DNA from 4 places in the Enterobacter sp. E14S genome. Region 1 is predicted to be linked to each of the others. Evidence: predicted binding sites of a transcription regulator. Region 1 holds the regulator's gene; each other region holds the start of a gene.
The links. Region 1 encodes CRP, which controls carbon source genes, mostly activating them, when cyclic AMP is high. Its sites were predicted from a motif close to ATGTGANNNNNNTCACAT; they were not measured.
Positions count from the first base shown of each region.

Region 2: the regulator CRP is predicted to act here: its motif matches at 4,057-4,074, upstream of ACZ6J2_RS18635 (PTS mannitol transporter subunit IICBA).
Region 3: the regulator CRP is predicted to act here: its motif matches at 1,587-1,604, upstream of ACZ6J2_RS16355 (2-hydroxycarboxylate transporter family protein).
Region 4: the regulator CRP is predicted to act here: its motif matches at 6,164-6,181, upstream of hpt (hypoxanthine phosphoribosyltransferase).

Region 1 covers NZ_JBVODQ010000009.1:146,341-154,159, forward strand. Annotated here, with positions in the region: gene tsgA (MFS transporter TsgA) at 1-322, opposite strand, end outside; gene ppiA (peptidylprolyl isomerase A) at 601-1,173, shown strand; partial or broken gene ACZ6J2_RS17435 (YhfG family protein) at 1,280-1,351, shown strand; partial or broken gene ACZ6J2_RS17440 (putative adenosine monophosphate-protein transferase Fic) at 1,397-1,864, shown strand; gene pabA (aminodeoxychorismate synthase component 2) at 1,895-2,458, shown strand; gene argD (bifunctional acetylornithine/succinyldiaminopimelate transaminase) at 2,546-3,766, shown strand; gene ACZ6J2_RS17455 (YccS/YhfK family putative transporter) at 3,763-5,850, opposite strand; gene crp (cAMP-activated global transcriptional regulator CRP) at 5,908-6,540, opposite strand; gene ACZ6J2_RS17465 (OsmC family protein) at 6,852-7,256, shown strand; gene ACZ6J2_RS17470 (phosphoribulokinase) at 7,317-7,819, opposite strand, start outside.
Region 2 covers NZ_JBVODQ010000011.1:57,971-65,789, reverse strand. Annotated here, with positions in the region: gene ACZ6J2_RS18650 (YibL family ribosome-associated protein) at 1-117, opposite strand, end outside; gene mtlR (mannitol operon repressor MtlR) at 176-766, opposite strand; gene mtlD (mannitol-1-phosphate 5-dehydrogenase) at 763-1,911, opposite strand; gene ACZ6J2_RS18635 (PTS mannitol transporter subunit IICBA) at 2,010-3,917, opposite strand; gene ACZ6J2_RS18630 (DUF3302 domain-containing protein) at 4,576-4,932, shown strand; gene ACZ6J2_RS18625 (HlyD family secretion protein) at 4,935-6,071, shown strand; gene ACZ6J2_RS18620 (glutathione S-transferase) at 6,162-6,770, shown strand; gene selA (L-seryl-tRNA(Sec) selenium transferase) at 6,874-7,819, shown strand, end outside.
Region 3 covers NZ_JBVODQ010000008.1:104,117-111,935, forward strand. Annotated here, with positions in the region: gene ACZ6J2_RS16350 (ATP-binding protein) at 1-1,383, opposite strand, end outside; gene ACZ6J2_RS16355 (2-hydroxycarboxylate transporter family protein) at 1,729-3,090, shown strand; gene ACZ6J2_RS16360 (fumarylacetoacetate hydrolase family protein) at 3,108-3,971, shown strand; gene citC ([citrate (pro-3S)-lyase] ligase) at 3,982-5,004, shown strand; gene citD (citrate lyase acyl carrier protein) at 5,021-5,314, shown strand; gene citE (citrate (pro-3S)-lyase subunit beta) at 5,311-6,186, shown strand; gene citF (citrate lyase subunit alpha) at 6,197-7,714, shown strand; gene citX (citrate lyase holo-[acyl-carrier protein] synthase) at 7,717-7,819, shown strand, end outside.
Region 4 covers NZ_JBVODQ010000004.1:65,157-72,975, forward strand. Annotated here, with positions in the region: gene panC (pantoate--beta-alanine ligase) at 1-700, shown strand, start outside; gene panD (aspartate 1-decarboxylase) at 734-1,114, shown strand; gene ACZ6J2_RS11375 (polysaccharide deacetylase family protein) at 1,118-2,365, opposite strand; gene ACZ6J2_RS11380 (PTS sugar transporter subunit IIA) at 2,429-2,869, opposite strand; gene ACZ6J2_RS11385 (ABC transporter permease) at 2,974-3,744, opposite strand; gene ACZ6J2_RS11390 (ABC transporter ATP-binding protein) at 3,741-4,667, opposite strand; gene can (carbonate dehydratase) at 4,775-5,437, shown strand; gene hpt (hypoxanthine phosphoribosyltransferase) at 5,499-6,035, opposite strand; gene ACZ6J2_RS11405 (glucose/quinate/shikimate family membrane-bound PQQ-dependent dehydrogenase) at 6,244-7,819, shown strand, end outside.

The DNA of each region.
Region 1 (7,819 bases):
GACCGAGCACGAACATGGCGGCGGAGAACAGGGCGATGCTGTGGCTCAGCATCAGGCCCGCCACGGCGGCAACCATCAGCACAAAGCCAAAGCGCAGCTGGGTTTTCAGCGGGACGATTTCCATCAGCCAGGCATTCAGGAAGATAGAGATCAGGATCCCCGCGTTGAGGAAGGTAAAGGTGTTACTCATGCTGGAAACGGGCAGCTGGAAGTAGTCTGCGATATTCCCCATCACCATCCCGGTGACGATCACCAACGCGCCGGTCAGGGCGTAGGAGAAGAAGCTGATCCATGTGAGCTTGATGCGATTGCTGTTAGTCATGTCTGGCCTGTTCAGAAAAAGAAAAGCGCCCGGGGGGCGCTGAGAGCGGGCAGATTTTAGTCTCTAAAGTGATCTATTCCTATCTTTTAAGGGCAATGATTACGTCATTGCAGTTTTTAGTGTGATCTAAATCACATTAATTAACGGCGTAACCAATCGTTTGCGCGGTAATAATTGTTTCAACTTCGTAAAATTAGGTAAAAGGCTGGTCTCCGTTCATACTGCTCTTTAGAATCAAGCCATTCGCTTTTTATACTGCGCTTTGTTAAGGAATTCTCATGCTCAAATCAACACTGGCGGCTGTCGCAGCTGTGTTTGCTCTTTCTGCCGTTTCCCCTGCTGCGCTGGCAGCCAAAGGGGACCCTCACGTTCTGCTGACCACCTCTGCCGGGAATATTGAGCTGGAACTGAATAGCCAGAAAGCCCCTGTTTCCGTGAAAAACTTCCTCGACTACGTGAACAGTGGTTTCTATAACAACACCACCTTCCACCGCGTGATCCCAGGCTTTATGGTGCAGGGCGGCGGCTTCAACGAGCAGATGCAGCAGAAACAGCCTAACCCGCCAATCAAAAACGAAGCGGATAACGGCCTGCTGAACAAACGCGGCACCATCTCCATGGCGCGTACCGCAGACAAAGACAGCGCGACCAGCCAGTTCTTCCTGAACGTGGCGGATAACGCCTTCCTCGACCACGGTCAGCGCGACTTTGGCTATGCCGTTTTCGGTAAAATCGTGAAAGGGATGGACGTGGCCGACAAGATTTCTCAGGTGCCTACTCACGACGTCGGTCCGTATCAGAATGTGCCGTCAAAACCGGTGGTTATCCTCTCCGCAAAAGTTCTGCCGTAATTCTTCTGAACGCGGGCTTCTCCTGCCCGCATTCTGTAACCCTCCCTGCGAAAGCGCGTTTTGCTGCTTATACTTGTGGCAAACGGACTATTCAGGGAGGCGTTAAGTGAAAAAGCTCACCGACAAGCAAAAATCCCGTCTCTGGGAACAGCAGCGTAACGTCAATTTACAGGCCAGTTGTCTCCTTGAAAAAGGTAATGGTCCCTCAGAGCCCCATATTGAGACGCTGGAGCTTGGGCCTTCCGCGCCCGGGTTGCCCCATCTGTGCCTTATTCATCGTCATTTGTACCGCAGCGAGATGAAGCGGGCAGGCGAGTTACGCACTGACGATATTTTTAAGGGTGATATTCCGTTCTGCCATTTCGAATACATCGAGAAGATGGGCAACGAGCTGATGGCGGCGCTGGAAAGCGAAAAGTATCTCGTGGGTCTTGAGAAAGCGGCGTTTGTTGACAGAGTTAGCCACTATTACTGCGAAATCAACATGCTGCATCCGTTTATGCGCGGCAACGGTATTGCCCAACGCGTTTTCTTCGAGCAGCTGGCGCTCCACGCGGGCTACTCGCTGGACTGGCGCGATATCGATCCCGATCAGTGGGTGGCTGCTAACCGAAGTGGCGCAACGGGGGATTTAACCGCGCTAAACGCTATCTTTGCCAAAGTAGTGAGCGAAGCGCGGGAATCTGAGTAGAATAGGGCGGCATTTTTTTCGGGGGCCGCCATGATTCTGCTGATTGATAACTACGATTCCTTCACCTGGAACCTTTACCAGTATTTTTGTGAACTGGGTGCAGAGGTGGTTGTCCGCCGCAACGACGAGATCGGACTGGCCGATATCGGGACGCTGGCTCCGCAGAAAATCGTGATTTCTCCGGGGCCGTGTACGCCGTCAGAATCGGGTATTTCTCTGGATGTTATCCAGCACTATGCCGGCAAGCTGCAGATCCTGGGCGTCTGTCTGGGCCATCAGGCGATTGCCCAGGCGTTTGGTGCCACCATCGTGCGCGCCGCCAAAGTGATGCACGGTAAAACTTCTCCGGTCACCCACGCCGGCACCGGGGTATTCACGGGGCTCAATAATCCGTTAACCGTGACGCGCTACCATTCCCTGGTCATTGATCCGTCTACGCTGCCCGACTGCTTTGAGGTGACCGCCTGGAGCGATACGCAGGAGATTATGGGGATTCGTCACCGCGAATGGGACCTCGAAGGCGTGCAGTTCCACCCGGAAAGCATCCTCAGCGAGCAGGGGCACGCGCTGCTGGCAAATTTCCTCAATCGCTGAATATCTGTTGCCTTGCTGTGATTTTTTATGCATATTTTGTGATTATATTTTCACAATCACTGTGACATAAAAATGGATGGTCATGACATGGCAACTGAACAACCAGCAATTACCCGCGCGACATTTGATGAAGTGATCCTGCCGATTTATGCACCGGCTGAGTTTATCCCGGTGAAGGGGAAAGGCAGCCGCGTCTGGGATCAGCAGGGTAAAGAGTATGTGGATTTCGCGGGCGGTATTGCGGTCACGGCGCTGGGTCATTGCCATCCCGCGCTGGTTGAGGCGCTGAAAACCCAGGGCGAAACCCTGTGGCATACCAGCAACGTGTTCACCAACGAACCGGCGCTGCGCCTGGGCCGCAAGATCATCGATGCGACCTTTGCCGAGCGCGTGCTGTTTATGAACTCTGGCACTGAAGCCAACGAAACTGCGTTTAAGCTGGCGCGCTACTACGCGACAACGCGCCACAGCCCGTACAAAACCAAAATCATCGCCTTCCACAATGCCTTCCACGGACGCTCCTTCTTTACCGTCTCCGTTGGCGGCCAGCCGAAGTATTCCGACGGGTTTGGCCCGAAACCGGCCGACATCGTCCACGTGCCGTTTAACGATCTGCACGCGGTGAAAGCGGTCATGGATGACCATACCTGCGCCGTTGTTGTCGAGCCGATCCAGGGGGAAGGCGGCGTGACGGCGGCAACCCCGGAATTCCTGAAAGGGCTGCGCGCGCTGTGCGACGAGCATCAGGCGCTGCTGGTCTTTGATGAAGTTCAGTGCGGGATGGGGCGTACCGGCGATCTGTTCGCTTATATGCACTACGGCGTGACGCCGGACATCCTGACCAGCGCCAAAGCGCTCGGCGGCGGTTTCCCGGTGAGTGCGGTACTGACGACGCAGGAGATCGCCTCCGCGTTCCACGTCGGTTCTCACGGTTCCACCTACGGCGGTAACCCGCTGGCGAGCGCCGTGGCGGGTGCCGCATTCGACATTATCAACACGCCGGAGGTGTTGAACGCCGTGAGCGCGAAGCGCGAGCTTTTCGTAAAACACCTGCAAAAGATTGATGAGCAGTACGATGTGTTCAGCGAAATCCGCGGGATGGGGCTGTTGATTGGCGCCGAGCTGAAGCCGCAGTACAAAGGCCGGGCGCGTGATTTCCTGCACGCCGCCGCCCACGAAGGGGTGATGGTGCTTAATGCCGGGCCGGACGTGATGCGCTTTGCGCCGTCGCTGGTGGTAGAAGACAAAGACATCGAAGACGGGTTAACCCGCTTTGCTGCTGCGGTCGAGAAGATTGTAAAAGGCTAATACTCGGTTCGCTTTAGCCGGCGCGTTAACCAAATGCCGTGATGCGGACGCTGACGCCATGCCACCGACGAAATGGTGTGCATGGTGTTCAGATGCCCCAGAACGCGCTGTAAATGCTGCTCCAGGGTGCTCATTGGCCCGTGGGTTAACGTCTCCGGCGCTTCCAGAATATTTGAGTCGCCCGATTCGCCCGGCGCATCATACTCCAGACGCTGCTGGCACCTCTGCAACGCAATTTCACATGACTGCAAATAGCGCTGCGCCAGATCCGGCGTTAGCATCGTGTGCTCGCGCGCCAGCGTGGTCATGGCGTTAATATGCTCGACGATAAACTGGCTGTGCGTCACCCAGAGCTTCATGTCTGCCAGATAGTGCGAGTTAAAGCCCGGCTCCTGCATCGCCTGGTTGAGCGAGTTAAACAGGGCGTTGTGCGCCTGGTTGACCTTCATCCGCTGATAGGCCAGCGGCGTCGGTTGAGGATTGTCGCTGAGGATTAGCCTGATGGCCTCCTGATCCGCTTCCAGCGCGTCGTGGGCGTTCTGCCTCAGCAGCCCGCTCTGCCACTGCGGCCACAGCCAGACCATGCCGCCAAAGGCAATCAGGCAGCCGATCAGAGTATCAATCAGCCTGGCGACAATAAACTGTTCGCCATTGAGCGTGAGCAGCTGCAGCGTATATACCGCCGTCACCGTAAAGCCCACCATCGCCCAGCCGTAGTTTTTGCGGATAATCAGGTAGCTCACCAGCGTAATCGCCAGCATCCCTGCCAGGGTATAGCCTTCCGGCACGTGGAAGTGCAGCGTCACGCCCGCAATGATCAGCCCGGCCAGCGTTCCGCCAGCCCGATGCAGAATACGCACCCGCGTGGCGCCGTAGCCGTTCTGGGTGACAAACAGCACGGTCATTAAGATCCAGTACGGTTTCGGCAGGTGCAGCGCCATGCCCATCAGGCTGGCGGTACTGAGCATCACGCTGATCCTTGCGGCGTTGCGCAGAGCGGACGATTTAAGAGAAAGATAGCTTTTGAGCGCGGGCAATAGCGGAAGCCGTTTTTGCTTATCCGCCATCAAGTCGCGGGGATAAAGCGGGCGCTGCGTGCGCAGCACGCGGGCGATGCGGCTGAAATGCCAGGCGGCAAACTGGCCGACCGGGTTATCGGGATGCTGGCGGGCGATTTTCTCCAGCGCGCCCAGCTGTTTTTCCATGTTAAAGCGCGTCGGGTAACGGTGATAGAGAATATCATCGGCCAGCACGCGCAGACGTGCCGAGACGGTCTGCGCGTTCCAGCGGATCACCGCTTCGGCGTGGCTGCGCTCGACCAGCTTTTGCACCTCCTGCGGGTGGTGAAGGCTTACGGAGATATGCTCCTGCAGATCCAGCCCGACCTGGAAGGTGCGCAGCAGCCGCTTGTACTCGTGGTTCTTGTTGGCGGCGAGCATATGCAGCTGCTGATAGCACTGGCTTATCAGATCCACCACCTTTTGCTGGCGCGTCAGCAGCGGCGGTAAGGATTTTTCCGGGTCGGTATGCTGGGTGAGCAGGGTGTATTTGGCTTCGCAGTAATCCGCAAGCTGCACATAGAGCAGGCTCAGGGATTCACGCAGCGGCTGCTCCCGCCACAGCCAGAACCAAAACCAGTTAAACAGCCCGTACCATAATGTCCCCAGGGCGTAGATCAGCAGCGGCTCCCACACCGGCATGTTCCCGGCGAGGCTCAGCGTGAAAATGGCCGCAATCAGCGAAGCGGGAAGCAGGCGGGCGTGCAGCGAACTGATTTCCGCCGTGACGCCGAGCGTCATCGCCAGCACGGTCAGGATCAGCGGCAGCGGGATATCCCGGGCGAGCAGGAGTTGTACGGCGAGGCTACACCCGGCAAACAGGCAGCCACCGATAATCAGGCGTTTGAAAAAGCGCTTATGCGGCGTGTCCAGACCGGCAATGTTGCAGCAGGCGGGCACGAGGGAAAACAGCAGGCCTTGCTGAAGATGTCCGAGGATCAGGCCTATGGCCACAGGAAGACACAACACCAGCGTTTGTCGCAGTGCGTAGTTAACTTCCGGGTGATAGATCAGCCTGCGCCACATGGGGAGTAGAGACAAAAACGGCGTGACACCTTGCGATGGCACGCCGTTTAAGCGGAATTAACGCGTTCCGTAGACCACGATGGTTTTACCGTGGGCGGAGATCAGGTTTTGATCTTCCAGCATTTTCAGGATACGACCCACGGTTTCACGGGAGCAACCGACGATCTGACCAATTTCCTGACGGGTAATTTTAATTTGCATACCGTCCGGGTGGGTCATGGCGTCTGGCTGTTTCGCCAGGTTCAGCAGGGTTTGTGCGATACGGCCGGTAACGTCCAGGAAGGCGAGGTTACCCACTTTCTCTGACGTGACCTGCAGACGGCGCGCCATCTGGGAAGAAAGACGCATCAGGATGTCAGGGTTAACCTGAATCAGCTGACGGAACTTCTTGTAAGAAATTTCAGCCACTTCACATGCTGTCTTTGCACGAACCCAGGCGCTACGTTCCTGGCCCTCTTCAAACAGGCCCAGTTCACCGATGAAATCGCCCTGGTTCAGATAAGAAAGGATCATCTCTTTCCCTTCTTCATCTTTGATCAGCACTGCCACCGAGCCTTTAACGATGTAATACAACGTTTCCGCTTTTTCACCCTGGTGAATCAGCGTGCTCTTCGATGGGTACTTATGAATGTGGCAATGAGACAAGAACCATTCGAGAGTCGGGTCTGTTTGCGGTTTGCCAAGCACCATGCGCTGTTATCCTCTGTTATAAGCTGTCACCAGAGTCATCAGATGCATCCGGACTCTGGGGTTGCAATCGAATTCTTACCCATACCCTGGGAAGTCGGCTACCGTAACGTTTCGCAGCCAGTAAAGTTTGATGTCCTCTGCATACACGTGTAACGTCAATGTATTACTGTAGCATCCTGAGTGTTTTAGCATAGCTTTCGCCGCGTGTCTCCTGGTGTCTCGCTTCAGCATGATGCAGGTCGCCTTCCATTGCGAGAAATGTAACGCACGCGTAATCTGTCACCAAAAATGCAACGTTGGAGTTAATGAATATGCAAGCGCGCGTGAAATGGGTTGAAGGTTTAACGTTCCTGGGCGAGTCCGCGTCAGGACACCAGATTTTGATGGACGGTAACTCCGGCGATAAAGCACCCAGCCCAATGGAAATGGTGCTGATGGCGGCAGGCGGATGCAGCGCAATTGATGTGGTGTCGATTCTGCAAAAAGGTCGTCATGACGTGACGGGTTGTGAGGTTAAACTCACGTCAGAACGTCGCGAAGAGGCGCCACGCCTGTTCACCCATATTAACCTGCACTTTGTGGTCACCGGTAAAGAGCTGAAAGACGCGGCGGTCTCGCGTGCGGTGGACCTGTCTGCGGAGAAGTACTGCTCTGTGGCGTTAATGCTGGAGAAAGCGGTAAAAATCACGCATTCGTATGAAGTGCTCGAGGCGTGATTGATGGGGCATCGTGCGTGTTGATGCCCTAACCCTCTCCCATTGGGAGAGGGAACATGCTCACGCGATCTGTTTCCCTTCCATCAGTCGCTCCACCAGCGGCGTCATGATGAGCTCCATCGCCAGCCCCATTTTTCCGCCCGGCACGACTAACGTATTCATGTGCGAAATAAACGAGCCCTGCAGCATTGCCAGCAGCCATGGGTAATCAATGCCTTCGAGATTGCGGAAATGGATCACCACAAAGCTCTCATCCAGCGACGGGATGCTTTTGGCCGCGAACGGGTTGGATGTGTCCACCGTCGGCACGCGCTGGAAGTTGATATGGGTGCGGGAGAACTGCGGCGTCAGGAAGTTAATGTAATCCTCCATGGAGCGCACCACGGAGTCCATCACCGCCTCTCGCGAATGGCCGCGCTCGCTCATGTCGCGCGTCAGCTTCTGGATCCACTCCAGGTTAACGATAGGGACCACGCCGACCAGCAGATCCACGTGGCGCGCCACGTCGTGTTGAGGCGTGACCACGCCGCCGTGCAATCCTTCGTAAAAGAGGACGTCGGTGG
Region 2 (7,819 bases), on a different contig from region 1:
TTCCAGCTCGGCGTACTTCTCGGCGGAATCGACCAGTGACAGGCCAGCCATCTGGTGGCGGATCAGATCCAGGCGGTCGCTCAGGCGTTTAATTTCGTTCTTTTCGACTTCTTTCATGACAAATAACTCTGAAAACGGGGAATTTACAGGGAAGGATACACCAATGTGAGCAGGCTTACTTCTGAAACGCTTTTTTTAAGCTGATTCGAGAAATCAGCTCAGTCAGGGAGAGAACCATCGTGGAGCGGACAACCTGTTGATAACGCAGCTTTTGCATCGCGTATAGCTCAGGGTCGCTGTTATCAAAATGGGGAGCAGGGGGGAGCGCGCTGACGCAGTGCAGCTCGCCGAAGGGCCCCAGGATCTCATCATCGGTAAAGGTGTACTCGTTACCGTCATGATTGAGCTCTTCGCGCAGAGCCATTAACAGCTCCGCATCTTCATACTCTTGTCGGTTGAGCACGCCAAGACCATAAATCAGCTTCAGACGCACGGATAAATCGCCCAGCGGTCCGTCTCCGTCCAGTAACGGTTCTACAGCATACTTTACCGCGTAGTCGTCTTTGCGAAACACCTGAAGCACCAGGATATTCACCGCCTCGGTTAACAGCTCGACGGCGGCAATCAGGAAGCTTCGTACGGTTTTGCCAGCATTCAGACGCTCAAGCACACGATTTTCAAAGGCCTGGGTTTGTTCCATTATTGCCTGCATATCTGACAATCTATTATTTGGGCGCAGGTTAACCTGCGCCGCACTGTGCATCATTTGGTTGCGTTGTATGCGTTAACCGCCTCCACAACCACGTCGCTGTTGGCGTCCAGACCGGAAATCTGCGCCAGCGCAGCCTGCGCGCCTTTGTCATCAATCAGCTGAGCCAGTTCCTGCGCCTGTGGGTCCTGCTCGCTGCGGTAGTGCATCGCGGCGGCAATCCCTTTCACCAGGTTGGCGTGCGGCAGGCCGTATTCCAGCGTGCCCAGCAGCGGCTTAATCAGACGGTCGCCCGCGCTCAGTTTGCGCAGAGGCTGACGGCCCACGCGCTCAACGTCATCTTTCAGATACGGATTTTCAAAGCGACCGAGGATTTTCTGGATGTATGCTGCGTGTTTATCAGCATCAAAACCGTAGCGTTTGATCAGCACCGCGCCGCTCTCTTCCATTGCCCCTTTCACCACCGCGCGGATCTTCTCATCGAGGATCGCGTCACGAATGGTCTGATGACCGGCCAATTTTCCGAGGTACGCGGTTATAGCATGCCCGGTGTTCAGCGTGAAGAGTTTGCGTTCGACGAATGCCATCAGGTTATCGGTTAATTCCATTCCCGGAATGGTCGGCAGGGCGCCTTTAAACTGGGTTTTATCAACGATCCACTCGCTGAAGGTTTCCACGGTCACTTCCAGCGGGTCGTTGGTGGCGGATTCAGACGGCGGAACGATACGGTCCACGGCGGAATCCACAAACCCGACGTGCGCTTCAACCCAGGCTTTGTCTTCGTCCGCAACAGCGTTGAGCACGTGACCTTTCAGCTGCGTGGTGCCGCGCACCATGTTTTCACAGGCGATGATGTTCAGCGGAGTGTCGATGCCCTGCGCTTTACGTTTTACCAGGCCTTTCGCAACCGCAGGAGCGATGCGCTCAAGAACGACCGGACCCACGGCCGTGGTGACCAGATCGACGCTGGCGATCAGGTCGATAACGTCTTCACCGATGCTGCTGACCGCGTTGACGCCGGATACCGTCTCAACCTGCTCGTTTTCACCGACTACATGGACCTGATAGCTATGACGCGCATTCAGGGCATCCAGGACCACCTGATTCACATCGGCGAATGTCAGCGTAATGCCCGCGTCTGCCAGCAGTTTACCGATAAAACCACGACCGATGTTACCTGCGCCAAAATGTAATGCTTTCATAGTGTTAACCTTCATCAATGTTTTTACCCGAGAGGGCTGGGGTGAGGAACGCTTCCCCTCACCCTAGCCCTCTCCCCAGAGGGGAGAGGGAAGAGAACTTATTTGTTAAGAAGTGCCAGGACTTCTTCCACGCTGGTGGTGCTCGCCAGACGCGCAATGACAGACTCATCGTCCAGCGCGTTGGTCAGGCTGGTAATCACCTGAATGTGCTCATTGTTGCGAGCGGCGATACCAATCACCAGACGGGCGATGTCGTCTTCTTCTTCACCGAAGCGCACGCCCTGCGGATACTGACAGAATACGACGCCGGTTTTCAGGACGCGATCTTTCGCTTCAACCGTACCGTGCGGCACCGCGATGGATTCGCCCAGGTAGGTTGGCGTCAGTTTTTCGCGTTCCAGCATCGCGTCAACATATTCAGGCTGAACGTAGCCGCCTTTCACCAGCTGCTCGCCGGCAAAGCGAATCGCTTCTTCTTTGGTTGCCGCTGTGCGACCGAGGAAGATGTTTTCCGCACCCAGTTTGAACAGGTGGGCGTTGCTCTCGTCAAAGCTGTCCTGCAGGCTTGAGCGCACTTTCACTTCATTGTCTTCGTGACGCTGCGCCGCAACCAGACGTTCGGTCAGGCTGGTGTACAGACCGCTGTCGAGGAAGTTAGTCAGCGAGATGTGCTGTGCCTGCGGCACCTGACGCATGGCGCGTTCGGTCAGGTCGCGGTGCGTGATGACCAGGTCAACGTCCGGCGGCAGGCTGTTAATGGCGCTGTTGGTGACGGAGATGTTGGTCAGGCCCGCATCCTGCACTTTCTTACGCAGCACGCCTGCACCCATTGCGCTGGAACCCATACCGGCGTCACAGGCAACGATGATTTTACGCACGTGGCTCAGGTCGTTAGACACGTCGCCAGCCGCCAGCGGGGTCGCGCCTTTGGATTCGGCTTTCATGTCGTGCATACGACGGGTCGCCGCTTCAATATCGTCATCTTCTTTCACTTTGCTGGTTTTCAGCAGGATAGAAGAGACCACGAAGGAGACGGCCATGGCCGCACAGATGGCCGCGATGTTAGCGAAATACGCCCCTTTTGGGGTCATCGCCAGCACCGCCAGGATAGAACCCGGAGAAGCTGGAGACACCAGACCGCCGCCCAGCACGCTCAGGGTGAACACGCCGGTCATACCGCCAAGGATAACGGCCAGGATCAGACGTGGGTTCATCAGCACGTACGGGAAGTAAATTTCGTGGATACCGCCCAGGAAGTGAATGATTGCCGCGCCGCCAGCAGACTGCTTAGCGCTGCCGCGACCAAAGAACATGTACGCCAGCAGTACGCCCATACCCGGACCTGGGTTAGCTTCAATCAGGAAGAAGATAGACTTGCCGAGATCGTGAGACTGCTGAATACCCAGCGGCGAGAAGATACCGTGGTTGATGGCGTTGTTCAGGAACAGGATTTTCGCCGGTTCAACGAAGATAGACGCCAGCGGCAGCATGTCGTGCGCCACCATAAAGTTAACGCCTGCCGCCAGAATTTTGGACAGCACTTCAACCGCAGGGCCAATGCCGAGGAACGCCAGAATCGCGAGGATCATCCCGATGATGCCCGCAGAGAAGTTGTTCACCAGCATTTCGAAGCCGGATTTGATCTTACCATCAACCCAGACGTCGAATTTCTTAATCGCCCAGCCGCCCAGAGGACCGGCAATCATTGCACCGAGGAACATCGGCATATCCGCACCGACGATAACACCCATGGTCGTGATGGCACCTACTACGCCACCACGGTCACCGCCCACCAGACGACCACCGGTGAAACCGATGAGCAGCGGCAGGAGATAGGTAATCATTGGGCCAACAAGTTTCGCCAGCGTTTCGTTAGGCAACCACCCTGTCGGAATGAACAATGCAGTGATGATACCCCACGCGATAAACGCGCCGATATTTGGCATCACCATGTTGCTGAGGAAACGACCAAAGCTTTGAACTTTGATCTTGAAATCGGATGACATAAAACACCCCTTCTTCTGTTTACGCTTAGGCTTGCGGCCCGAGGTTTATTGTTAATGAGGCGGCAGAGGTAGCCGGGCCCTGTTCTGATGCTGTGAAATCTGGCACTGAATCGTTCAACTGTCCAGACAGCGAAAATTTGTGTGACGCACATCACGTAAAGGTAGGGGGTGTGGATGTCAATGAGGTGATCTTAGTCACAAAAAAGGTGGGCAAAAAAATACGACGGCGAGAAATGCGGCAAAAACCATCCTTTTATGTGATGGTTGTCACGATTTGGTTTTGTGGGTTTGTTTCTGGATTGTGACTGATTTCACAAAATATTTTTATGCAGATTTCTCCGGCTGCGATCGGCGGCAAACTCTGCTTAGCGATTCGGCGTCAGGATGGCATAGCGCGACACGTTAAGCTAAAAAACCACTTTTGAAGTGTGGTATGGCGAAAAGTTAAAACGTGGATTACGCTCATATTGTAAGGTTAAGTATATTATTATTCAGGATATATTTTGACACGCTTATAAACTTGCACGGAGATATTATAAAAAACGATACTCCCCGGCTCTGAAATAACCAGCATACCTTCTGTATTTCAAAATAAATTAATTAGGTTGCGTACTGTTTTATTAATTCAATGAGTTGACGTTGTTTAAGTGAGGAGAATATGTTTCTCAACTATTTTGCGCTGGGCGTATTGATTTTTGTATTTCTGGTTCTCTTTTATGGAATCATCGCCATCCATGACATTCCTTATAATATGGCCAAAAAGCGTAACCATCCGCATGCCGATGCGATTCACACGGCAGGCTGGATTAGCCTGTTTACGCTCCATGCCATCTGGCCGTTCCTGTGGATATGGGCCACGCTGTACCGTGAGGATCGCGGCTGGGGGATGCAAAACCACATCACCAAGCCTGATGAGGTTCCGGGCATGGATGCGCTGGCCAAACGCGTGGCCGAATTAGAACAAAAACTGGCCGCGGTACATCCCGCTGCTGATAAGAACACGCTGGAGCGCTAATCATGGATCTGTTAATTATTTTGACCTATGTGGCATTTGCCTGGGTGATTTTTAAAATATTCCGTATTCCGGTAAACCAGTGGACGCTTGCCACCGCGACATTAGGCGGGGTGTTTATTGTTGCCGGACTTATTCTGTTAATGAACTATAACCATCCGTACACCTTTACGGCGCAAAAGGCGGTTATTTCTATTCCAATTACGCCGCAGGTTACCGGGGTGGTCAGTGAAGTGACCGATAAAAATAACCAGCTAATTAAAAAAGGCGAAGTGTTATTTAAACTGGATCCGGGCCGCTACCAGGCGCGCGTCGACAGACTCCAGGCCGACCTGGTGACCGCAACGCACAATATCGACAATCTGAAAGCGCAGCTTTCGGAAGCGGTCGCCAATACCACCCGCGTGTCGGCTGAACGCGATCGTCTGTTTAAAGATTATCAGCGCTACCTGAAAGGCAGCCAGGCAAAGGTGAATCCGTTTTCTGAAAGCGATATCGACAACGCGCGCCAAAATTATCTCGCACAGGATGCGATGGTGAAAGGCTCCGTTGCCGAACAGACGCAGATTCAAAGCCAGCTGGACAGCATGGTGAACGGCGAGCAGTCGCAGATTGCCTCCTTACGCGCGCAGCTTGCTGAAGCCAAATACAACCTGGATCAGACCGTGGTCCGTGCGCCAAGCGATGGCTACATCACCCAGGTGCTGATCCGTCCGGGGACGTACGCCGCCGCGCTGCCGCTGCGTCCGGTGATGGTCTTTATTCCTGAACAGAAGCGTCAGATCGTGGCCCAGTTCCGTCAGAACTCGCTGCTGCGCCTGAAGCCGGGCGATGAAGCGGAGGTGGTGTTTAACGCGCTGCCGGGCCAGGTGTTTACCGGTAAACTCACCAGTATTCTGCCGGTGGTGCCGGGAGGCTCCTATCAGGCGCAGGGCGCGCTGCAGTCGCTGACGGTGGTGCCGGGAACGGACGGCGTGTTGGGTACTATCGAGCTGGATCCGAATGCGGAAGTCGATGCGCTGCCAGACGGTATCTATGCCCAGGTGGCGGTCTATTCGGACCATTTCGCCCACGTCTCGGTGATGCGTAAAGTATTGCTGCGCATGACCAGCTGGATGCACTACCTCTATCTCGATCACTAATCCTTCCAGGGCAGGAATGCGACACGCGTACCTGCCCTTTTTTCATCGCTTGATCCATACTGACTTTTTTCCGGCATCAAGGATCAGGCAATGAAACTCATCGGTAGCTACACCAGTCCCTTCGTGCGAAAAATCTCGATTCTCCTGCTGGAGAAAGGGATTGAATTTGAATTCATCAATGAACAGCCCTACAACGCTGAAAACGGCGTCGCGCAGTACAACCCGCTGGGGAAAGTCCCGGCGCTGGTGACGGACGAGGGCGAATACTGGTTCGATTCCCCGATTATTGCGGAGTATATCGAGCTGCTGGGCGTTGCCCCGGCAATGCTGCCGGCTGACCCAAAAGCGGCGCTGGCGCTGAAGCAAATTGAAGCCCTGGCCGATGGCATTATGGATGCGGCGTTAACCTCCGTGCGTGAGCAGGCCAGGCCCGCCGCCCAGCAGTCGGAAACGGAACTGTTACGCCAGCGGGAAAAAATCAGCCGCAGCCTGGACAGGTGCGAACAGCTTATCCGGGAGGGAAAGATTCAAACCGACAGCCTGAACCTGGCAACTATCGCTATCGCCTGCGCCATCGGCTATCTCAACTTCCGCCGGGTTTCCCCTGGCTGGTGCGTCGACCGTCCGCTGCTGGTGAAACTGGCAGACACGCTTTTTAGCCGCGAGAGCTTTGCCCGGACAGAACCGCCAAAGGCTTGACGCGGGTTATAACACTTCGGCGTCGGAGGCGGTACAATCCCTCCACATGTTAACTCCCTCTCCCGTCGGGAGGGGGGAAGATATTTACTCGCCAGGCGCTTTCATGACTACTCATCATTCGCTGTACAGCCAGATCCCCGCTACCGACCGTCTCCTTCGCGAGCCCCGCATTCATGCTGCCGTTGAGCGTTTTGGCCATACCGCGACGGTGGAGATGTTACGCCTGCTTCAGGACGAAGCCCGATGCGCTATTCAGGCAGAAAACGCCTTGCCCGACTGGTGCGCGGCGTGGGAGCAGGAAGTTGAGCACCGGCTGGATGAGAAAGCGCAAAGCGCATTACGCCCGGTGATTAACCTGACCGGTACCGTGCTCCATACCAACCTGGGCCGCGCGCAGCAGGCGGAAGAGGCGGTTGCGGCGGTTGTGCAGGCCATGCGTGCGCCCGTGACGCTGGAGTACGATCTGGACGGTGCCGGACGCGGGCATCGTGACCGGGCGCTGGCGGACCTGCTGTGCCAGCTGACCGGCGCGGAAGATGCCTGCATTGTGAATAACAACGCCGCAGCGGTACTGCTGATGCTGGCGGCGACCGCCAGCGGCAAAGAGGTGGTGGTTTCCCGCGGCGAGCTGGTGGAGATTGGCGGGGCGTTTCGTATTCCGGACGTGATGCGCCAGGCGGGCTGCGCGCTACATGAAGTGGGCACCACTAACCGTACCCATGCGAAAGATTATCGCGCGGCGGTGAATGAAAATACCGCCCTGCTGATGAAGGTCCACACCAGCAATTATCATATTGAAGGCTTCACCAAAACGGTTGAAGAGGCAGAGCTGGCGGCGATTGGCCGCGAACTGAATATTCCGGTGATTGCCGATCTCGGCAGCGGCTCGCTGGTGGATCTGAGCCTTTACGGGCTGCCGAAAGAGCCGATGCCGCAAGAGATGATTGCCGCAGGCGTTAGCCTGGTCAGCTTTTCCGGCGACAAGCTGCTGGGCGGGCCGCAGGCCGGGATTATCGTCGGCAAGCGCGAGCTGATTGCGAAGCTGCAGC
Region 3 (7,819 bases), on a different contig from region 1:
AATAATCAGTTCCTGTTCGCTGAGTTTGATCAGCACTTCTACCGGCGCGTGGGGAAGCGGCGACCGCTGTGTCGCTTCGATGGCGTTATCCAGCAGGTTGCCAATAATTGAAATCAGCTCTTGCTCCCCAAGGGGCAGGAAGGGTCTGTCCAGCCGACAGCCCGGGTCGAAACACAGCTCGACGCCTTTCTCCCGCGCGCGGGCGGCTTTCCCCAGCAGCAGGCCGCACAGGGTCGGGGAACTGAAGCGCGAAGAGATAAAGTCCAGCAGCTCCTGGGCATGCTCCGACTGTGCCTGAATGTAGCCAATGGCTTCCTCATAGCGGCCCATGTGCAGCAGGCCGGAGAGGGTGGTCATCCTGTTTAACTGCTCGTGGCGCATGATGCGCAGGTTATCGACATAGCGTTTTACCTGGCTGAGCTGGGCGCTCAGCGAGTCGATCTCGTTGCGATCGCGGAAGGTGATCACCCAGCCCTGCAGCGACCCCTCAAGCATGATGTGCACCCGGCTGGCAATCACCGTGAGATCGTTAAAACGACAAATCTCGTCATGGGTATCTTTCGCCAGCATCGTCTGCGTGTCGAAGAACGGGACCGGATCGATCACCTGGCTTATCAGCTGTCCGCGCAGCTCGCGGGCCGGCTGGCTCAGGCCCAGCAGCTTGCGTGCCGCCTGGTTGATGACTTCAATCCGCCGCCGATCGTCAATGGCAATCACCCCTTCATAAATAGACTCCATCATCGCTTTCTGCTGGCGCACCAGCAGGCCGATCTCGCGCGGCTCAAGGGAGAAGATCTGCTTCTTAATGCTGCGGGTAAAGAACCAGGAGAAGATAAAGAGAGCGATCAGCAGCAGCACGGCGGCAATCAGGATATTGACCACCTTACTGACGGTAATGGTATCAAGGTAGCTGGTGAGATAGCCTACCGAAACGATGCCGACCACCTGTCCGGCAGCGTTAAAGATGGGGGCTTTACTGCGCAGCGAAATGCCCAGCCCGCCTTTGCGGATGGTGGTGGTGCTTTTACCCTGCAATACGGCCTCATTGTCTCCGCCAACCAGGGTTGTGCCCACTCTGTCGGCAAAGACGGAGTGAAAAAGATGCTGCCCTTTATTATCACCAATCACAATAAAGCTGGCGTCGCTGTGTGCAGACATCTTCTGCATAAAATCATGGATGGCGGAGATATTCTTTTGTTCAACTTCATGACGCAATGTCGGAATAAGCGCAATCTCTTCAGCCTGTATTTTGGCACGCGTACTCATTTCCTGATAAAGCTGCTTCCCGACGTCGGTATAATAATATCCGCCCAGCAGCGCGAAAAGTACCGAGAAAAAGGCAACCAGCGAAATAAACAGCTTAATCTGGAAAGAAACTTTCATAACTATCACGCGAGGTAGCAGCAAAGATCGCCAATATATCATCTTTTTTTGCGCTGACGCCCGCTTTGCCGAAAACTTGTGATCCCTTGCACAGCGGGCGCTGTAAAAGAGTTATCCTGAAGGCGAACGTGCTTCGGGCTTCCCGGATAAATGTTATTTGTTTGTTCAATTCGGAAAAGAAACCATAAAAACCACGGCAATAAATAAGGTATAAATCACATTAAATAAAAGAAACCATTAAAACCATAGCTGCCATTAAAACTTCGCTTTTAATATGCCATCCCTCACATAAAGTAAGCCTTTGTGACTCTAAGCTGAACGCACAAAATAACCAAGGGGCTTATTATGAGCACAACTGACGATTCTTTCTCTGTTACCCACGACCCGATTGAAATTCAGCGGCCTTCGCTCAAAGAGCGCTGGTGGCATATTATGGATACCTGGAAAGTTGGGATTATTCCTCTGCCGCTGTTCGTTCTGGCGGGCGCGCTGATTGCGATTGATTGCCTGGGCGGAAAACTGCCGAGCGATATCGTGGTCATGGTGGCAACGCTGGCCTTCTTCGGCTTTGCCTGCGGCGAGTTTGGCAAACGCCTGCCGATTGTCGGCAAGCTCGGCGCGGCGGCGATTTGCGCCACCTTTATCCCTTCCGCGCTGGTCTACTATGGCCTGCTGCCGGACGTGGTGGTCGAGTCCACCACCAAGTTCTACAAATCCACCAACATTCTCTATCTCTACATCTGCTGCATTATCGTCGGCAGCATCATGAGCATGAACCGCACGGTGCTGATTCAGGGCTTCCTGCGCATCTTCTTCCCAATGCTGTGCGGTGAAATCGTCGGCATGCTGGTAGGGATGGGCGTTGGCCTGGCGCTGGGTCTTGAGCCGTTCCAGATCTTCTTCTTTATCATTCTGCCGATTATGGCGGGCGGCGTCGGGGAAGGGGCGATCCCGCTTTCCATCGGCTATGCCACCCTGCTGCACATGGACCAGGGCGTGGCGCTCGGCCGCGTGCTGCCGATGGTAATGCTCGGCGGTCTGACGGCAATCATCATCTCCGGCTGCCTGAACCAGCTCGGTAAACGCTTCCCGCATCTGACCGGTGAAGGCCAGCTGATGCCTAACCGCGCGAATGCCGATGCCACCGTCTCTCAGCCTGCGTTTTCCGGCAAAGCGGACGTCACCACTATCGCCTCCGGCGCGCTGCTGGCGGTGCTGCTCTACATGCTGGGCATGCTCGGCCACAAGCTGATTGGCCTGCCAGCACCAGTTGGCATGCTGTTTATGGCGGTCCTGGTGAAACTCTGCAACGGCGCCTCTCCGCGCCTGCTGGAAGGCTCTCAGGTGGTGTACAAATTCTTCCAGACCTCCGTGACCTACCCAATCCTCTTCGCCGTCGGCGTGGCCATCACCCCGTGGCATGAACTGGTGGCGGCGTTCACCGTCAGCAACCTGCTGGTGATTGTCAGCACCGTTTCCGCACTGGTGGCAACCGGCTTCTTCGTCGGCAAAAAGATTGGTATGCACCCGATTGATGTCGCCATCGTCTCCTGCTGCCAGAGCGGCCAGGGCGGTACCGGCGACGTGGCGATCCTGACCGCAGGCAACCGTATGAGCCTGATGCCGTTCGCCCAGATTGCTACCCGTATCGGCGGGGCGATTAACGTCTCTGTCTCACTGCTGATTCTGGGCAACTTCCTCGTTTAAGTTTTCAGGAAAGAACAATGAAACTCGCAAGCTTTTTATACCAGGGAAAACGCAGCTACGGCATCGTCCAGGCCGATGGCGTGATTGATTTAGGCCGCCGTCTCGGCGACCGCTACAGCGACCTCAAGGCGCTGCTGCAGGGCAACGGGCTGGCGCAGGCCACCCGCTACCTGAACGATGCCGTGGACGTGCCGATGAGCGCCATCACCTTCTTACCGGTGATCGAGCAGCCGGAAAAGATCCTCTGCGTGGGCATGAACTATGCCGACAAGCGCAAGGAGTTTGACCAGCATAACCCGGCCCCGACGCTGTTTGTCCGCTTCCCCGATTCACAGACCGGCCACAACGAGCCGGTGCTGAAGCCGCGCCACTCCAGCGAATTCGACTACGAAGGCGAGTTGGCGGTGATCATCGGTAAAGGCGGGGAGAACATCAGTCGCGATGACGCCCTGCGCCACGTGGCGGGCTACAGCTGCTACATGGACGGCTCCGCCCGTGACTGGCAGCACACCTGGTTTACCGCCGGTAAAAACTGGCGCAAAACCGGCGCGTTTGGGCCGTGGATGGCGACGGCGGATGAGATCCCGGATCCGCACCAGCTTGCGATCCGCACCTGGCTGAACGGCCGCATGGTACAGGAAGACAACACCAGCAGCATGATCCACAAGGTTGCGGAGCTGATCGAGTACATCAGCACTTTCACCCGCCTCAGCCCGGGCGATGTGATCATCACCGGATCCCCGGGCGGAGTGGGTAAAAAGCGCAATCCGCCGCTGTTTATGAAAGAAGGGGATCGCATTGAGGTGGAGATCGAGCATATCGGTCATCTCAGCAACGTGATCGTGGAAGCGCCAGCCGTCGGGCTTGCGGCAGCACATTAAGAAAGACGGCATGAACAGTCAACCCATCGATTTTCGCCACACCGTCGTGGCGAAACACCCGGAACGCTTAAGCCAGATCCGCTACCTGCTGGCAGACAGCGGCCTTGGCCTGGACAACGACATCACGCTGTTTGTCGAAGCCTGGTCCGGCTCGCAGCTGGTGGGTTGCGCTGGGCTTGCTGCCAACGTTATCAAATGCGTGGCGGTCAACGAGCAGCTTCGGGGCGAGAACCTCAGCGCGCGGCTGCTGGCAGAGGTGGAAAATGCGGCGCTGGAGTGCGGCCATTTTCATCTCTTCCTCTGCACCCGTCCGTGCAACCGGGAGCGCTTTGCCCGCAGCGGCTTCTGGCCGATTGCCCAGAGCGGGAACAACGCGGTGCTGATGGAGAACACCCCGCAGGGGATCGAACGCTACTGCCGTTCCCTGCGCGCGAAGCGCAAGTGCGGGGAGAACATTGGCGCGATAGTGATGAACGCCAATCCGTTCACCCTCGGCCACCGCCATCTGGTGGAGCAGGCGGCGCAGCGGTGCGACGCCCTGCACCTGTTCGTGGTGCGTGAAGACGCCTCGTTCTTCCCGTTCAGCGCGCGCCTCGAGATGGTGCGCGCGGGCGTGGCGCATCTGCCGAACGTGGTGGTGCATGAAGGCTCGCAGTACATCATCTCCCGCGCCACCTTCCCGGCCTACTTCCTGAAGGAGACCGGCAAGGTGCAGCAGGCGTGGAGCGAGATCGACGTGCTGATCTTCCGGGACTTCATCGCCCCGGCGCTCGGCATCACGCACCGCTTCATCGGCTCGGAGCCGTTCTGCGATATCACCCGCCAGTACAACCAGACGCTGCACGACCTGCTGGCCTCGCATATCGAGGTGGTAGAAATGCCGCGCATCAAGGCCACCGGCAACGCTATTTCAGCGTCCGAAGTGCGCCGCTTACTGAAGACACAGCAGTTTTCCCGGATCCGGGAGATTGTCCCGGACTCCACCTTCGCGCATCTCGAAACGCATTACCGTGCGAGTGCGGAAGTCGCTTAACTACCAGGAATTTATCATGAAAATTGTAAGGGAGGCGCTGGCCGGAACGCAGGAGTCCAGCGACCTGATGGTGAAAATCGCTCCCGCTCACGACGAGCTGGAGATAGTCATCCACAGTGAAGTGATTAAGCAGTTTGGCGAGCAAATTCGCCAGGTGGTCAACGACACGTTGCGCGCCATGAACGTGCACCAGGGATTAATTATTATTGAAGACAAAGGGGCGCTGGACTGTGTGATCCGCGCCCGCCTGCAAAGCGCGCTGATGCGTGCCGCCGATGAACAGGCCATCAATTGGGGGGCGCTGAAATGAGCAAACTCCGCCGCAGTATGCTGTTCCTGCCGGGCGCCAACGCCGCCATGCTCTCAACAGCCTTTATCTACCGTCCCGACTCCATCATGTTTGACCTTGAGGACGCCGTTGCCCTGCGCGAGAAGGATACCGCGCGCATGCTGGTGTTCCACGCCCTGCAGCACCCGATGTATCAGGATATCGAAACCGTAGTGCGTATTAACCCGCTCAGCACGCCGTTTGGCCTGCTGGATCTGGAAGCCGCCGTGCGGGCCGGCGTGGACGTGATCCGCCTGCCGAAAACCGACACGCCGGACGATATCTACGAGCTGGAAAGCCATCTCGAACGTATCGAGCAGGAGTGTGGCCGCGAGGTTGGTTCCACCCGCGTGATGGCGGCGATTGAATCGGCCATTGGCGTCATCAACGCCGTGGCGATTGCCCGCAGCTCTCCGCGCCTCATCGGGATTGCGCTGGCCGCCTTTGACTACGTGATGGACATGCAGACCGAGCGCGGAGACGGCACCGAGCTGTTCTACGCCCGCTGCGCCGTGCTGCACGCCGCCCGCGCGGCGGGCATCGACGCCTTCGACGTGGTGTGGTCAGACGTTAACGACGAGGCCGGGTTCCTGCGCGAGGTCGATCTGATCCGCAAGATGGGCTTTAACGGCAAATCGCTGATTAACCCGCGCCAGATTGACCTGCTGCACAACGCCTACGCCCCGACGCAGGAAGAGGTGGATCACGCCAAAAGGGTGATTGAGGCGGCAGAAGAGGGCGAGCGTAACGGCCTGGGCGTGGTGTCGCTCAACGGCAAAATGGTGGATGCACCGATTATTAACCACGCGCAGGTGGTGCTGGAGCGCGCGGCGGCCTCCGGCGTGCGTCGGTAAGGATAAAATAATGAATCAGACAGAACTTCTTCACGTGAATTTTCCCCATCTGCGGGACTTAAAACCTTTTGATACCGCCCACAGCGCCACGCCGTGGCTGGCGGACAGCGACGCTAAGCACAGCCGCAAGCTCTGCGCCTCTGTTGAAGAGGCGGTTAAGCGTTGCGGCCTGCAGGACGGGATGACCATCTCCTTCCACCACGCGTTTCGCGAAGGCGACCGGGTGATCAACACCGTCGTGGCGCTGCTGGCGCGAATGGGCTTCAAAAACCTGACGCTGGCCTCCAGCTCGCTGATGACCTGCAACGACGCGCTGATCGAGCATATTGAAAGCGGCGTCATCACCCGGATTTACACCTCGGGCATGCGCGGCAGGCTGGCGGATGCCATCTCCCACGGGCTGATGGACGAGCCGGTGCAAATCCACTCCCACGGCGGGCGCGTGAAGCTGCTGCAGGACGGCGAGCTGAATATTGACGTGGCGTTTCTCGGCGTGCCGTGCAGCGATGAGTTTGGCAACGCCAACGGCACGCACGGTAAATCGTGCTGCGGGTCCCTGGGCTACGCGATGGTGGACGCGCACTTTGCCCGTAAGGTAGTGCTGCTGACTGAAGAACTGGTGCCGTTCCCCAATATGCCCGCCAGCCTGGTTCAGGACCAGGTGGACTACATCGTGCAGGTTGAAAGCGTGGGCGACCCGGCAAAAATCAGCGTCGGCGCGGCGCGCGTCACCAGCAACCCGCGCGAGCTGATGATCGCCCGCTATGCGGCGGACGTGATTGAACACTCCGGCTACTTCAAACCGGGCTTCTCAATGCAGACCGGCTCCGGCGCGGCGGCGACCGCCTGCACGCGCTTTATGGAAGAGAAGATGGAGCGCAGCGGCGTGAAGGCGCGCTTTGCGCTCGGCGGCATCACCGGCAGCCTGGTGGATTTACACGAGAAGGGGCTCATCGAAAAGCTACTCGATACCCAGTGCTTTGACGGTCAGGCGGCGGCCTCGCTGGCGCGCAACCCGAACCACGTTGAGATCTCCACCAACGTCTACGCCAACCCCGGCAGCAAGGCGGCAAGCTGCGACCAGCTCGACGTGGTGATCCTCAGCGCGCTGGAAATCGACGTTGATTTCAACGTCAACGTTATCACCGGCTCCGACGGGGTGATGCGCGGCGCGTCCGGCGGACACTGCGACGTGGCCGCCGCGGCAAACCTGACCATCGTCGTCGCGCCGCTGCTGCGCAGCCGCATTCCAACGGTCGTGAAGCGGGTTACCACGCGCCTCACGCCGGGCGAAAGCATCGACGTGCTGGTCACCGACCACGGCATTGCGGTCAATCCGGCGCGGCCGGAGATCCGCGAGCGGCTGCTGGAAGCCGGGCTCAAAGTTGTGGATATCAGCACGCTTTACGAGCGGGCGATTTCCCTGACGGGCGTACCGAAATCGATTGAATTTACTGACAAAATCGTCGGGGTGATCCGCTACCGCGACGGCAGCGTGATCGACACCGTGCGACAGGTGAAGGAGTAGTTATGACAATAGCGACACCCGTGCGGGCGGGTGTCAGCCTGGACGAACTGCTGGCGGCGAAAGAGCGCCGCGCAGCGCGCCAGGCTGACATGCTTGAGCACTATC
Region 4 (7,819 bases), on a different contig from region 1:
GGTGGTCAGTATCTTCGTTAACCCAATGCAGTTTGACCGCGCCGACGATCTGGCACGCTATCCGCGCACCCTGCAGGAAGATTGCGAGAAGCTCAAAAAACGCCATGCGGATATTGTCTTCTCTCCGGCACCGGCGGATGTCTATCCTCAGGGTACCGATGAGGCCACTTACGTTGACGTACCAGGCATTTCCACCATGCTGGAAGGCGCAAGCCGCCCGGGTCATTTCCGCGGCGTATCGACCATCGTCAGCAAGCTGTTCAACCTGGTGCAGCCGGACGTTGCCTGCTTCGGTGAGAAAGATTTCCAGCAGCTGGCGCTGATCCGCAAGATGGTTGCGGATATGGGCTACGATATCGAGATTGTCGGCGTACCCATTGTACGCGCGAAAGACGGTCTGGCGCTCAGCTCGCGAAATGGCTACCTGACCGCGGACCAGCGTAAAATCGCGCCGGGCTTAAGCAAGGTCATGAACACCATGGCAGAACAGCTGCTGGCGAAAGAGTTAATGGCCGAAGAGATTATTGCTCTGGCTGAACAGGCGCTGAACGATAAAGGCTTCCGCGCTGATGATATTCAAATTCGCGATGCCGATACGCTTCTGGAGCTTACACAGACCAGCAAACGTGCGGTCATTCTGGTGGCGGCATGGCTCGGTCAGGCCCGCCTAATCGACAACAAAGTGGTTGAACTGGCGTAGGTTTCTCTACCCGGAAGATGAAAGGTAAATGTAATGATTCGCAAAATGCTGCAAGGTAAGCTTCACCGTGTGAAAGTCACCCAAGCCGACCTGCACTATGAAGGCTCCTGCGCTATCGACCAGGATTTCCTTGATGCTGCGGGCATCCTTGAAAACGAAGCGATTGATATCTGGAACGTTAACAACGGCAAACGTTTCTCAACCTACGCCATCGCCGCCGAGCGCGGGTCTAAAATCATCTCCGTTAACGGCGCGGCAGCGCACTGCGCGGACGTGGGCGATATTGTGATTATCGCCAGCTTCGTGATGATGTCTGATGAAGAAGCACGCCGCTGGCAGCCGAAAGTGGCCTACTTTGAAGGCGACAACGACATGAAACGTACCGCGAAGGCGATTCCGGTTCAGGTTGCATAAGCACTATCCCTGCGGCTGATTGCTGATCAGCCGCGACATGGTCTCCAGCGAATCCGTTCTTAAGATGTACAGGCGTTTCAGTAAGAACGGATTATCCCCCGGCTTCACCTTCCCTTTCACCGTCGTCACCGCAAGATGAAAACCGGCGTCGTTCGCCGCCTTTATCGCTTTATTGTCGTAGCCGCCAAACGGATAGGAAAGATAGAGCACGCGTGGATTAAACTGCGCCAGCGCGCGACGCGAGCGTTCAAAATCAAACAAAATCACGTGATAGCTGCGGCTCAGTAAAATCGGGTGCTTATACCCATCCACGCGGTGCAGGAAGTGGGTGTGGGACTGAATATCGAACACATCCTGAATCCCCTTAATCTCCTGCACGCTCATAAACTGCAGCGATTTCGGGTCCCACTTCTGCGGATGGCCTTTTATGCGGGAAGAGATAATAAACGCGGTAGCCTTGAAGCCGTACTCTTTCAGCACAGGATAGGCATAGCGGCTAACGGATTTCAGGCCATCGTCAAAGGTAATCACCACCGATTTTGCAGGCAGGTTCATTTTGTTACGCACGTACCCTTCAAGCTGGTACATCGTCAGGGTGGTATAGCCCTGATCGCGTAGCCAGGCCATCTGGTTGTTGAACGCACGTACGCTGGTGGTCGTGGACGTATGTCGAAAGCGCGTGTTTTCTTCATCACGCAAAATATGGTGGTAGGTCAGAACCGGAAGGCCGTTATCTTCCTGCGCGTCCAGGCTGCTGATCCACGCCAGACGATTGCCGATGCGGATCTGGAACCAGGTCTGATTCAGACGGTCCTTCAGTTTATTCAGAATGGGATAACGCAGGTTGGCGCTAAGGGTGCCAAAAGGCGCACTTCCGCTGCTGGGCGCGTTATAGACGGGCGTATCTTTCCAGGTGATGAGGTTCTGGTTACTGAGCGGCTTGTTCAGATCGCCCAGGCTGTCCTCAACGCGCTGTTTGCCCTGCACTTTCTCAAGGTGATCTTTATCGATAAACCCCGTGCCGAATCCGAAGCGAAATTCATAATAATCCGCCGCAGCGGGAAAAACCGCGAGGATCTGCCCGGCGCGGATATTGCCTACGTTAACCACCTCATTCCCCACCTGGGCCCAGATGGCCGCATCCTCAGTGGTTTGCATATATTGAGCAGGAAGCCCTTGCTGACTTATCAGGCTGGCAGACGCCCCGCCGGAAACCAGCAGCAAAAGGAGAAAGATAACGCGCATGAACATAGGATATTAATCGACACAGGAAATCAGTCGCCATTGTAGCAAAAGCGACATCAATACCAATGTTTAATGCTTATACAGATCGTGAAGCAGAACGAAAGGCGGGTTCTTCTGCTGCTGGTGCCACAGGCTGCTCACTTCCGGCAGCCCCTCTGCCACGATGGCGTGACGAAACTCGGCGCTGCTTAACGAGGCACGAAGCGGATACACGGTTTCGAGTAAAGGCAGGCTGATACCGGAGATCACTTCACAGTTATCATGCTTGTGGCTCAGTAACGCCGCGGCCCGGTAAGGCGCCGCGCCCGATTTATCGGTAAGAAAAATCACGCCATCACCGGTGTCCGTTTCATGCAGGGCATCGCACATCATGCGGCTCAGCATGTTGGTGCTCAACCCGCGCCAGTAGTTTACCGCCCGGCATTGCACCAGCGGGCCAAATCTGGCTTCAAGCTTATCCAGCATTTCCTGCGCCTGTTCATCGTGGCAGGTGATAACCCATCCCAGCATAACTCCCTCCTTAGCAGGCAAGTAGTTTAGCGGAGTGAAGGTTAGCTTACGGTGATAACTGTCAAAGAAAGTGCCCGGCAAACAGAACGTCACCGGGCAAAAGATTAGCTGCGCAGCCCGCGTCCGCGCTGGATCAGCGACCAGCAGAGCAGGTAGAAGGCGATGATAAACACCACCAGCACCGCCACCGTGGTAAACAGCGGCACATCGGTGATACCGAGGAAGCCAAAGCGGAACCCGCTGATCATGTAGACAATCGGGTTCAGGTGCGACAGCGCCTGCCAGAACGGTGGCAGCAGCGTCAGGGAGTAGAACACCCCGCCGAGATAGGTCAGCGGCGTCAGCACGAAGGTCGGGATCAGGCTGATATCGTCAAACGTTTTGGCGAACACGGCGTTCAGCAGACCGGCCAGCGAGAAGAGGATCGCCGTCAGGAGCAGCGTCAGCGCGACAAACAGCCACGAGTGGACCTGGAACGGCACGAAGAACAGCGAAATCGCCGTGACCAGGATCCCCACGCACAGCCCGCGCGCCACGCCGCCGCCCACGTAGCCCGCGATAATAACGTGCGTCGGCACCGGCGCGACCAGCAGCTCTTCAATATTGCGCTGGAACTTGGCGCTGAAAAACGACGACGCCACGTTGGCGTAGGCATTGGTGATCACCGCCATCATGATCAGGCCCGGCACGATAAACTGCATATAGGTAAAGCCGTGCATCTCACCAATCCGGGAACCAATAAGGTTACCGAAGATGATGAAATAGAGCGTCATCGTGATGACCGGCGGTACCAGGGTTTGCACCCAGATACGCATAAAGCGGTTGATCTCTTTCGCCCAGATACTTTTCAGCGCGACCCAGTAAAGATGCGTCATGCCTTGTCTCCTTGTTTGTCATGTACCAGAGAGACAAACAGCTCTTCCAGTCGGTTCGCTTTGTTACGCATACTTAAAACCTGAATCCCCTGCGCGCTCAGCTGTGAGAACACGCTGTTAATCCCCTGCTCGCGCAGCACTTCCACTTCCAGCGTCGAGGTATCTACCAGACGATAGTTGTAACCTTCAAGTTTTGGCAGCGCGCTTTTCGCCGCCAGATCGAGAATGAAGGTTTCGGATTTCAGCTTGGAGAGCAGATTCTTCATCGAGGTGTTCTCCACCAGCTCGCCGTTCTGAATGATGCCGATATTGCGGCACAGCATTTCAGCCTCTTCAAGGTAGTGGGTGGTCAGAATAATGGTGGTGCCTTTGTCGTTGAGATCTTTCAGGAAGCCCCACATGGAGCGACGAAGTTCGATATCAACACCCGCTGTCGGTTCATCGAGGATCAGCAGCTTTGGCTCGTGCATCAGCGCACGGGCGATCATCAGGCGGCGCTTCATCCCGCCGGACAACATGCGCGCGCGTTCGTTACGCTTTTCCCACAGATCGAGCTGCTTAAGGTATTTTTCGCTACGCTCGAGAGCCTCTTTACGCTCAACGCCGTAATAGCCCGCCTGGTTAACGACAATTTGCTGCACCGTCTCGAACGGGTTGAAGTTGAACTCCTGCGGAACCAGCCCCAGCTGGCGCTTGGCGTTCACCACGTCTTTTTGCAGGTCGTACCCAAACACGCTCACCCGGCCGGACGTTTTATTGACCAGCGAGCTGATAATCCCAATGGTGGTCGATTTCCCGGCCCCGTTCGGCCCCAGAAGCGCGTAAAAATCGCCGGCCTCTACTTTCAGATCTATTCCGCGTAGCGCCTGAACGCCACCCGGATAGGTTTTTTTAAGCTGCTCAAGCTCCAGTGCAATTGCCATGAAATTAACTTACCTTCAGTTCTTACACACGTTGTGTGGTTTCATTAAAAGTCGGGTTACCCTATAGTAGCGCAACGCAATAACTCGGTTACAGGTCGCTAACCTCCATGAACAACATAGATACACTCATCAGCAACAATGCACTATGGTCAAAAATGCTGGTGGAGGAAGACCCCGGATTTTTTGGAAAACTCGCGCAGGCTCAGAACCCACGCTTTCTCTGGATTGGATGTTCCGACAGCCGCGTACCGGCGGAGCGCCTGACCGGCCTTGAACCCGGCGAACTGTTTGTTCACCGCAATGTCGCCAATCTCGTGATTCACACCGATCTCAACTGTCTTTCTGTTGTTCAGTATGCCGTGGACGTTCTGCAAGTCGAGCACATCATCATTTGCGGCCATTATGGCTGCGGCGGCGTGCAGGCGGCGGTTGAAAACACGGAACTGGGGCTCATTGATAACTGGCTACTGCACATCCGCGATATCTGGTTCAAACATAGCTCACTGCTGGGCGAAATGCCGCAGGAGCGTCGCATGGATACCCTTTGCGAACTCAACGTGATGGAGCAGGTGTATAACCTGGGTCACTCAACGATCATGCAATCAGCGTGGAAACGCGGGCAGAAGGTCTCTATCCACGGCTGGGCGTACGGGATTCACGATGGCCTGCTGCGCAATCTGGAAGTGACCGCCACCAACCGCGAAACGCTGGAGCAGCGTTACCGTTCGGGGATTGCCAACCTTCAGCTTAAGCATGTAAATCATAAATAAAGCCGGGGATGTTCTCCCTCTCCCTGTGGGAGAGGGCCGGGGTGAGGACATCAGCCCTCGATTACTCGTCCAGCAGTACCACTTTCCCCACATACGGCAGATGACGATAGCGCTGCGCGTAGTCAATGCCGTAACCGACGACGAATTCGTCAGGAATCGAGAAGCCCACGAACTCTACCGGCACCTGCACTTCACGACGGTCAGGTTTATCCAGCAGCGTACAAATCGCCAGAGATTTTGGTTCACGCAGGCTCAGGATCTCGCGCACTTTTGACAGCGTGTTGCCGGAGTCGATGATGTCCTCAACGATCAACACATCTTTGCCACGAATATCTTCATCCAGATCTTTCAGGATTTTCACATCACGGGTAGTGGACATGCCGCTGCCGTAGCTGGAGGCGGTCATAAAATCGACCTCATGGGGCACATGCACTTCACGGCACAGGTCTGCCATGAACATGAAAGAGCCGCGCAACAGACCGACCAGCACCATTTCGCTGCCGCTGTCCTTGTAATGTTCGGTGATTTGACGACCCAGTTCGGCGATACGCGCTTTGATCTCGGCTTCCGGGATCATCACTTCAACAGTATGTTTCATATTACTAACCAAATGATTTTAGTGAAAATCTCTCAATACGGATGAGTTAATATCCAGCACTGATACGCAAGCCAGCCATTATATCAGCAAATGGATAAGCCTGGCGTATGAGTTATAAAAAGCAAATATTGTGATTCCGATCACACTTGTTAATACCTATAATTAGTTGCTAGCAAATTATTAACAAAAACTGACGAGTACACTTTCTATGGCTGAAACAAACTCTAAACAGCCGCGTCTACTGGTGACATTAACAGCCGCATTCGCAGCCTTCTGCGCGCTGTATCTGTTAATCGGTGGCGTCTGGCTGGTCGCTTTAGGCGGCTCCTGGTACTACCCGATTGCGGGTCTGGTTATGGTTGGCGTAACCGTCCTGCTGTTGCGTAGAAAACAATCTGCACTGTGGCTGTATGCCGCCCTCCTTCTTGCCACCATGATCTGGGGCGTCTGGGAAGTCGGGTTCGACTTCTGGGCACTGACGCCGCGCAGCGACATCCTGGTCTTCTTCGGTATCTGGCTGATCCTGCCGTTCGTCTGGCGTCGCCTGATTGTGCCGTCCAGCGGTGCGGTGGCGGGCCTGGTTGTTGCCCTGCTGATTACCGGCGGCATTCTGACCTGGGCCGGCTTTAATGACCCACAGGAGATCAACGGTACGCTGAACGCAGAATCCACGCCTGCTGCGGCTATCTCGCAGGTCGCTGACGGCGACTGGCCAGCGTATGGTCGTAACCAGGAAGGTCAACGTTACTCCCCGCTGAAGCAGATCAACGCGGACAACGTTAAAAACCTGAAGGAAGCCTGGGTATTCCGTACCGGCGACCTGAAGATGCCGAACGATCCGGGTGAACTGACCAACGAAGTCACGCCGATTAAAGTCGGCAATATGCTCTACCTGTGTACGGCGCACCAGCGTCTGTTCGCGCTCGACGCGGCCACCGGTAAAGAGAAATGGCACTTTGATCCGCAGCTGAATTCCAACCCGTCCTTCCAGCACGTCACCTGCCGTGGCGTCTCTTACCACGAAGCGCGCGCCGATAATGCGAGCCCGGAAGTTATTGCTGACTGTCCTCGCCGCATTATGCTGCCGGTGAACGATGGCCGTCTGTTCGCCATCAATGCCGAAACGGGCAAGCTGTGCGAAACCTTTGCCAACAAAGGTATCCTGAACCTGCAGACCAACATGCCGGACACCACGCCGGGTCTGTATGAACCCACCTCGCCGCCAATCATCACCGATAAAACCATCGTGATTGCCGGTTCGGTAACGGATAACTTCTCCACGCGTGAAACCTCCGGCGTTATCCGTGGTTTCGACGTGAACACCGGTAAACTGCTGTGGGCCTTCGACCCGGGCGCGAAAGATCCAAACGCGATCCCGTCGGACGAGCACACCTTTACCTTTAACTCGCCAAACTCCTGGGCACCGGCGGCGTATGACGCGAAGCTGGACCTGGTCTATCTGCCAATGGGTGTGACCACGCCAGATATCTGGGGCGGTAACCGCACGCCGGAGCAGGAGCGTTACGCGAGTGCTATCGTGGCGCTGAACGCGACCACCGGCAAGCTGGCGTGGAGCTACCAGACCGTTCACCACGATCTGTGGGATATGGATATGCCGTCCCAGCCGACGCTGGCGGACATTACCGTTGATGGCAAAACCGTTCCGGTGATTTACGCTCCGGCCAAGACGGGCAACATCTTCGTGCTGGATCGCAGCAACGGCAAGCTGGTTGTGCCTGCACCGGAAAAACCGGTTCCGCAGGGCGCGGCGAAAGGCGATTACG